2 regions of the Laceyella sacchari genome follow, and region 1 is predicted to be linked to the other one. Evidence: riboswitches for the same ligand, from Rfam matches in the RefSeq annotation. Region 1 holds a riboswitch; the other holds the start of a gene.

Region 1 (3,411 bases):
ACTTGGGTCGCATCCCCATGTATGAGGCAATCGGCTGGTATCCATTTAAACATAACAAAGAAGAAACGCCGTAGTCAGCGTTTCTTCTTTGTTGTTGGCAGGTTATTGGTATAAAGAGGAACCTTTCTCTTTAAATTCCTCCGCTTTTTCCTTCAAGCCTACTTCCGCTGCTTCGGCCAGACTTAACCCGTTTTGCTCGGCATATTCGCGAATATCTTGTGTAATTCGCATGCTGCAGAACTTGGGGCCGCACATGGAGCAGAAATGGGCTGTCTTGGCCGGTTCCGCTGGCAAGGTTTCATCATGGTATTCCTGCGCCCGTACGGGATCGAGCGAGAGGTTGAACTGGTCGCGCCAGCGGAACTCAAACCGCGCTTTGGACAAGGCATCGTCCCGTTTTTGGGCGCCAGGGTGGCCTTTCGCCAGATCGGCGGCATGAGCGGCGATTTTGTACGCGATTACCCCTTCTTTGACGTCTTCTTTATTAGGTAATCCCAGATGCTCTTTCGGGGTGACATAACAAAGCATGGCGGTCCCGAACCAACCGATCATTGCCGCGCCGATGGCTGAAGTGATGTGATCGTAGCCTGGCGCGATGTCAGTCGTCAATGGGCCCAGGGTGTAGAAGGGAGCTTCTTGGCACACTTCTTGTTGAATGTCTACATTTTCTTTGATTTTATGCATCGGCACGTGGCCAGGCCCTTCAATCATCACTTGCACATCGTATTCCCAAGCGATCTTGGTCAGTTCACCCAAGGTATACAGTTCAGCCATCTGCGCCTCATCATTGGCATCTGCAATCGATCCAGGACGCAATCCATCTCCGAGAGAAACGGAAATATCATAGCTCCGCAGGATCTCGCAGATTTCCCGGAAATGCGTGTACAAGAAGTTTTCCTGGTGATGGGCGAGACACCAAGCTGCCATAATCGAACCGCCGCGAGATACAATACCTGTTGTACGGTTGGCAGTGAGCGGAATGTATCGCAACAATACACCCGCATGAATGGTGAAATAGTCAACACCTTGCTCGGCTTGTTCAATCAGCGTGTCGCGGTACATTTCCCAAGTGAGCTTGGCCGGATCGCCACCAGCTTTTTCAAGTGCTTGGTAAATAGGTACGGTGCCCACTGGTACGGGTGAGTTGCGGATGATCCATTCCCGGGTGTTGTGGATGTTTTTCCCTGTGGACAGATCCATGATCGTGTCAGCACCCCACAGGGTAGCCCAAGTCATTTTTTCCACTTCTTCTTCAATGGAAGAAGTTACGGCGGAGTTACCGATGTTGGCATTGATTTTGACGTGAAAATTTTTGCCGATAATCATCGGTTCCGCTTCTGGATGGTTGATGTTGCTCGGGATAATAGCGCGTCCGCTGGCCACTTCTTCCCGAACGAATTCAGGCGTCACATTTTCACGGATAGCGATGAATTCCATTTCCGGCGTGATGATGCCCTTACGCGCGTAGTGCATCTGGGTTACGCTTCGGCCAGGGCGCGCGCGCAATGGGCGTGAACCCGTTTGGGGAAAGGTGCGGAAGAGATTTGCTTTTTCCTCGGATTTGAACCCATTGTCAATCGGTTGCACCTTGCGGCCTTCGTATTCCTCCACATCCCCGCGTTCCAGAATCCATTGCCGCCGCAGTTTGGGCAAACCTTGCTCCAAATTGATTGAAGCGTCTGGATCGGTGTACGGGCCGCTGGTATCGTAGACGCGCACCGGTTCATTTGGGGTTTCTCCCTGAGAATGGGTGGTCGGAGACAATTGGATCTCCCGCATTGGCACCTGAATGTCCGGGCGTGAACCGGGTACATATACCTTGCGGCTATTGGGAAAAAAATATCGTTCCATGTCACAACACTCCTTGCGCTCTTGTTCGGACGGTCATATGGACAGGAGTTTGGCGCGCAGGGGCAAACAGAGGCGATGGTCGGGGTGATTAGAAATGGGGGCGCGTGCAAGCGCAACCGATATGTGCGGTGTGTCGATGCGCCGTGAGGAGAATACGGTGGTGTGTATGTGTGCATAGAAAAAGCCATACGCCCAGCGCGTATGACTTGAATGGTCAAAGTGTGAAGGAGCGCATCATAGCAGAAAATCCGTCGACAAGTGTCTTGTTCGACAAGGTTCCGCAATGAAGCGGTTCCAACCCATCCCTACGCTGGCATTACCCAGATCAGGTTAACCGGTCGGCGGCAGAGTGCTCCGCCCTCTCAGCCTGGCTTACTCCAAGCTCCCGTCTTTCACATATGAAGGTGTCCAGAATTTAAAGTATCATGACAATAATTTTCTGTCAACAAAGAATAGGTATGCCGTTCACATATTTGTCATTATTTTGCGAAAAAAGCGGGTTGGTGCCTGATTTTATCAAGCTATACTTAAATTGTAAGTAGTTGGAGAGTGAAATTTATTCTGAGATTAGAACATTAACATACACAATCATACATGGAATTTCAGCGTAATTGGGTTAGGAAGGGATGGGTGAATCATGCGGATTGAATGGTCTCATATCAGAAAATGTTATGAAATATCTGATGCACGGACCCGCCCAGCTCGGAACCAAATGAAGAACATCGGCTTACTTGATTTTTCAGCATCAGTCAGTGAAGGGATCACAGTGGTTCTAGGGCCACGGGGAGCGGGCAAGTCCACTTTGCTCCGAGTGACAGCGACAGTGATGGTACCGGATGACGGCAATGTGCTGTATCAACTGACAGACAAAGAAATGGTAGAATGGTCGCGGGGATGCTTGATGGCATCGGGAATATCCAGTGTGTCGCCGCTCAAACAAATCATTAGCTATATACCGCATGCTAAGCAACTTGACAATGATATGACCGTGGAACAGTCGCTGATCTTGCAAGCGCGTAGCAAGCGGGTGTTGCGGTCTCGCAAACGGGCGATGGAATTGCTGACGCGTTGGGGATTGGCCGGTGTGCGCCATACACCGTTGTACCAACTGCGCGGTGGGGCGCTGAAGCGCTTTTTATTGGCGCACGGATTGATCGGCAAGCCGCGCATATGGATTTTGGATGAGCCTACAGAGGGGTTGGACCCATTGGGGCGGGCTTTGTTGTGGCAAGAATTGCGGCACCCGTCCAAAGACCGGATTACGCTGATTGCCACAGAACGGGATATGGCCTTGGCTGAACTGGCTGATCAATTGATTTTGATGGAATGTGGCCAATGCCGGCGTCACGGCAAGCGCAAATGGCTGACTGCTGGCGTTAAGGAAGGCACGGTTAGTGCGTGGTATCGGACGATGCAGACTTTTTCCTATCAACAAGAACGATAACGGGATGAGGGAACCAGTATGACAGAATTGGAATTAAGGCTGGCAGAGACGGATGAGGAAAGACAGTGGCTGGAGGCGTTATGGCAAAAGGAATGGGGTGGAACAACGATGATCAC
Region 2 (3,411 bases), 360 kb from region 1:
CGGGGTTAGACCATGGAACAAACATTATTGGAGCTGTTACAACAATACGGGTATATCGGGATTTTTTTCTTTTTGGTGTTGGGGATCGCGGGATTGCCGTTGCCGGATGAGATCATGATGACGTTTCTCGGTTATCTCACCTCAACGGGTCAACTTAATCTCTACCTCGCTTTCCTCAGTTCGTTCTTGGGATCGGCTTGCGGAATCAGCATCAGCTATTATTTGGGAGTGCGCTTGGGGTATCCGTTCCTCAAGAAATATGGTGGCAAGATATTTATTACGCGCCGCCGCTTGCGAATCACGCAACTCTTGTTCCGCAAGTATGGAAACTGGTTGCTATTTGTTGGATATTTCATTCCTGGCGTACGCCATGTCACCGCTTACCTCGCCGGCATTTCCAAGATATCGCTAGCCCGGTTTTCCCTGTTCGCCTATACGGGGGCGTTTTTTTGGTGCGCTACCTTTATCGGTCTGGGGCATGTGCTTGGCGCGAATTGGGAAATGGTTTTCGGTGTGATGCACAAATACGGCGCCCGATTGTTATGGATTGTGCTTCCCGTTGTGGCGATCTGGTTGGGTTGGTACTTATGGAACCAAAACAACAACTCCTATCACACGAAGCAATAAATAGCAAAGCAACACACCATCACATGTTGACGTGATGGTTTTTTCATGGGGGAGGGCTGAACAATGGCTAAAGTGAGTATTCAAGTCGCCGGACAGATGAAAGAAATGGAAGTGGCTGAAGGAGCCAATCTTTTGCTGGAAGCGGCGTCACAGTCGATTCCGATTCCGTTCAAGTGCACGACAGGTCGGTGTGGAACATGCCGCGTGCGTGTGATCGAGGGGAGTAGCCAATGCAGTGATTACACAGATCCGGAATTGCACCATTTGAGTGAAACGGATTTGGCTTCCGGCCGGCGTCTGGCATGCCAAACGTTTATTTATGGTGATGTCACCATAGAAATCCCTTAAAGGAGCGAGTAGCCGATGATGCGCATACTGGACGTGAAAGATCCGGTCACATTAAGCCGGATCGTGGAGATCCAACAACGAGCCTACCGTATTGAGGCCGAGATCATCGGTTGTGATCAATTGCCGCCGCTTAACGATACAGAAGATTCGCTGAAATGCTCGCCGGAAACCTTTATTGGTTATTATGAGCGGGATGTGCTGGTTGGCGTCCTTTCATATGAACAGAAAGGGCAGCTGGTAGAGATTTGCCGGTTGGCGATTCACCCGGCATACTTTCGCCGGGGAATTGCTTCGCGCTTGCTGTCGCATGTGTTGGAACTGGATGATGCCACCATCTGGGAGGTGCAAACAGGGCAAGCCAACCGTCCTGCAATCAGCTGTTACTTAAAGCATGGATTTACGGTCGTGGAATCATTTACTTCGCCAGAAGGGATACAATTAGTGAAGTTGAGAAAATAATTGTTTTGATTTAAAATGAGATTGGACAAATGAATAAGTTGTCGTACCACTAGGGGTGCACAGGTTGTGCTGTGCTGAGAGGAACAAGTCGGTTCCAACCCTTTGAACTTGAACTGGGTAATGCCAGCGAAAGGAAGTGGGGAAGATCGTGAACCCTTTTTTGATTAGTAGCCCGATATCCCCATGGATATCGGGTTTTTTATGTTGTGGTGATGAAATTGGAATTGCACGTGATTTCAAGTCCTAAGCAGACCGTGCAGGAGTTGGCGCGATGTTGGCTTCGACTGGTGCCGGAGGTGGATTGGTTTCATTTGCGGTACAAGCAACTGTCGGATGACGAGTTGATGCAAAGAGCCAAAGCGCTGTTGTCTGTTGGCATTCCGGCGAAATCGTTGATCGTCAACAGTTCTGTGTCCGTGGCGGAAGCGCTGGGACTGGGGGGGATTCATCTCCCTGAGCGGATGCCGTTTCCCGCTATGTCCCCGGCGATGCGGGTGGGAAGGTCGGTTCATTCATTGGCGGCGGCAGAGCGGGCCGCAGCCGAAGGAGCCGACTATCTGATGGTTGGCCATATCTTTCCTTCCGCTTCCAAGCCGGGATTGCCGCCGTTGGGAAGCGACCGGCTTCGGGTGTGGGTGGAGCAGGTTAAGATTCCGATGATTGCCGTCGGAGGCATCGACGCAGGCAATGTGGCAGAGATCAAGCGTGCAGGTTGCCATGGCATTGCTGTCATCTCTGCAGTGGCCAATCATAAACAACCCGAGCGTGTGGCCAGAGAGCTGAGAAGAAGGTGGGAAAATGCAGACTGCTGAGGTGTTGATTATTGGGGGAGGCGTGATGGGATGCTCCATCGCCTTTCATTTGGCCCGGCGGGGGATCAAAAGCGTGGTCGTCGAGCGAGATGCTATTGGGAGCCATGCTTCATCTGCGGCAGCGGGCATGCTGGGGGCACAGGTGGAGATGGATGAACCTGGGCCTTTGACCGATTTCTGTTTACAGAGCCGCTCGATGTTCCCGGCGTTGCAAGCGGAGTTGCTAGAACGGACCGGGGTGGACATTGAGCTGAACCGGGCTGGGTTGCTGAAGGTAGCCCGATTTGATGAAGATGTGAAGCGCTTGCGGGAGCGTCAGGCATGGCAGACTGCTTATGGACAGACTGCGCGTTGGCTGAAGCCGGAAGAATGTTTGGCGCTTGAACCGAGTCTTCACCCGGAAGTGAGGGGCGGATTATACTTACCAGAGGATTGGCAGGTATCCGCTCCCAAGTTGACGCAGGCATTGGCGGCAGCGGCGCAACGGTTGGGAGCCAACCTGGTGCAAGGCACCGAGGTGCGGGCGATTGAGCGTAGCCCCGATGGGACGTGGCACGTTGATACCACGCAGGAGCATTGGATTGCGGACTGGATTGTTATCACCGCGGGAGTATGGAGCCAGTCCATCGCCGAGAAATTGGGTTGGCATTTGCCGATGACGCCCGTTAAGGGGGAGTCATTGGCATTGCGACCAAAAGAGCCGCTGTTTAGCCGGACGCTGTTTGGCCCGGAGTGTTATCTTGTGCCCAAGGCCAATGGTGAAATCATTGTAGGTGCGACGGAACGGGATGGGGCATGGGACGAAGAGGTGACCGCCGAAGCTGTGCAGAGATTGTTGCAATCCGCTTTTAATTTGGTGCCTAGATTGCGGGATAGTCTGCACACCCGTAGTTGGGCCGGGTTGCGGCCCGGTACGCCAAATCGATTTCCCTATGTCGGACAGTTGGGCGATGAGAACCGGGCAGTGATTGCGACCGGTCATTACCGAAACGGTATTTTGCTCAGCGCTGCCACAGGCGATGCCGTTGCTCGACTGCTACTGGGAGAGCCAGCGCCTGAATTGGCCGCGTTTGCCCCGATGAGCCAGGCGGATGTACAGAAGTGGGAGGAGGGATAAAAACGTGATCATTCAGTTGAATGGAGAGCCATTCACTGTGGCTGAAGG

What was found. A riboswitch is a leader RNA that binds a small molecule or an ion and turns the genes downstream of it on or off. The one in region 1 is predicted to bind thiamine pyrophosphate.
Region 2: another riboswitch for thiamine pyrophosphate. It lies ahead of NYR52_RS11760 (thiamine phosphate synthase); the one in region 1 lies ahead of thiC (phosphomethylpyrimidine synthase ThiC).

What each region holds. Positions count from the first base shown of each region.
Region 1 covers NZ_CP103866.1:2,776,940-2,780,350, reverse strand. The annotation lists gene thpR (RNA 2',3'-cyclic phosphodiesterase) at 1-74, shown strand, start outside; gene thiC (phosphomethylpyrimidine synthase ThiC) at 103-1,851, opposite strand; TPP riboswitch at 2,137-2,250, opposite strand; gene NYR52_RS13605 (ABC transporter ATP-binding protein) at 2,489-3,295, shown strand; gene NYR52_RS13600 (GNAT family N-acetyltransferase) at 3,314-3,411, shown strand, end outside.
Region 2 covers NZ_CP103866.1:2,420,085-2,423,495, reverse strand. The annotation lists gene NYR52_RS11775 (DedA family protein) at 13-627, shown strand; gene NYR52_RS11770 (2Fe-2S iron-sulfur cluster-binding protein) at 691-975, shown strand; gene NYR52_RS11765 (GNAT family N-acetyltransferase) at 991-1,434, shown strand; TPP riboswitch at 1,476-1,586, shown strand; gene NYR52_RS11760 (thiamine phosphate synthase) at 1,647-2,246, shown strand; gene thiO (glycine oxidase ThiO) at 2,233-3,363, shown strand; gene thiS (sulfur carrier protein ThiS) at 3,368-3,411, shown strand, end outside.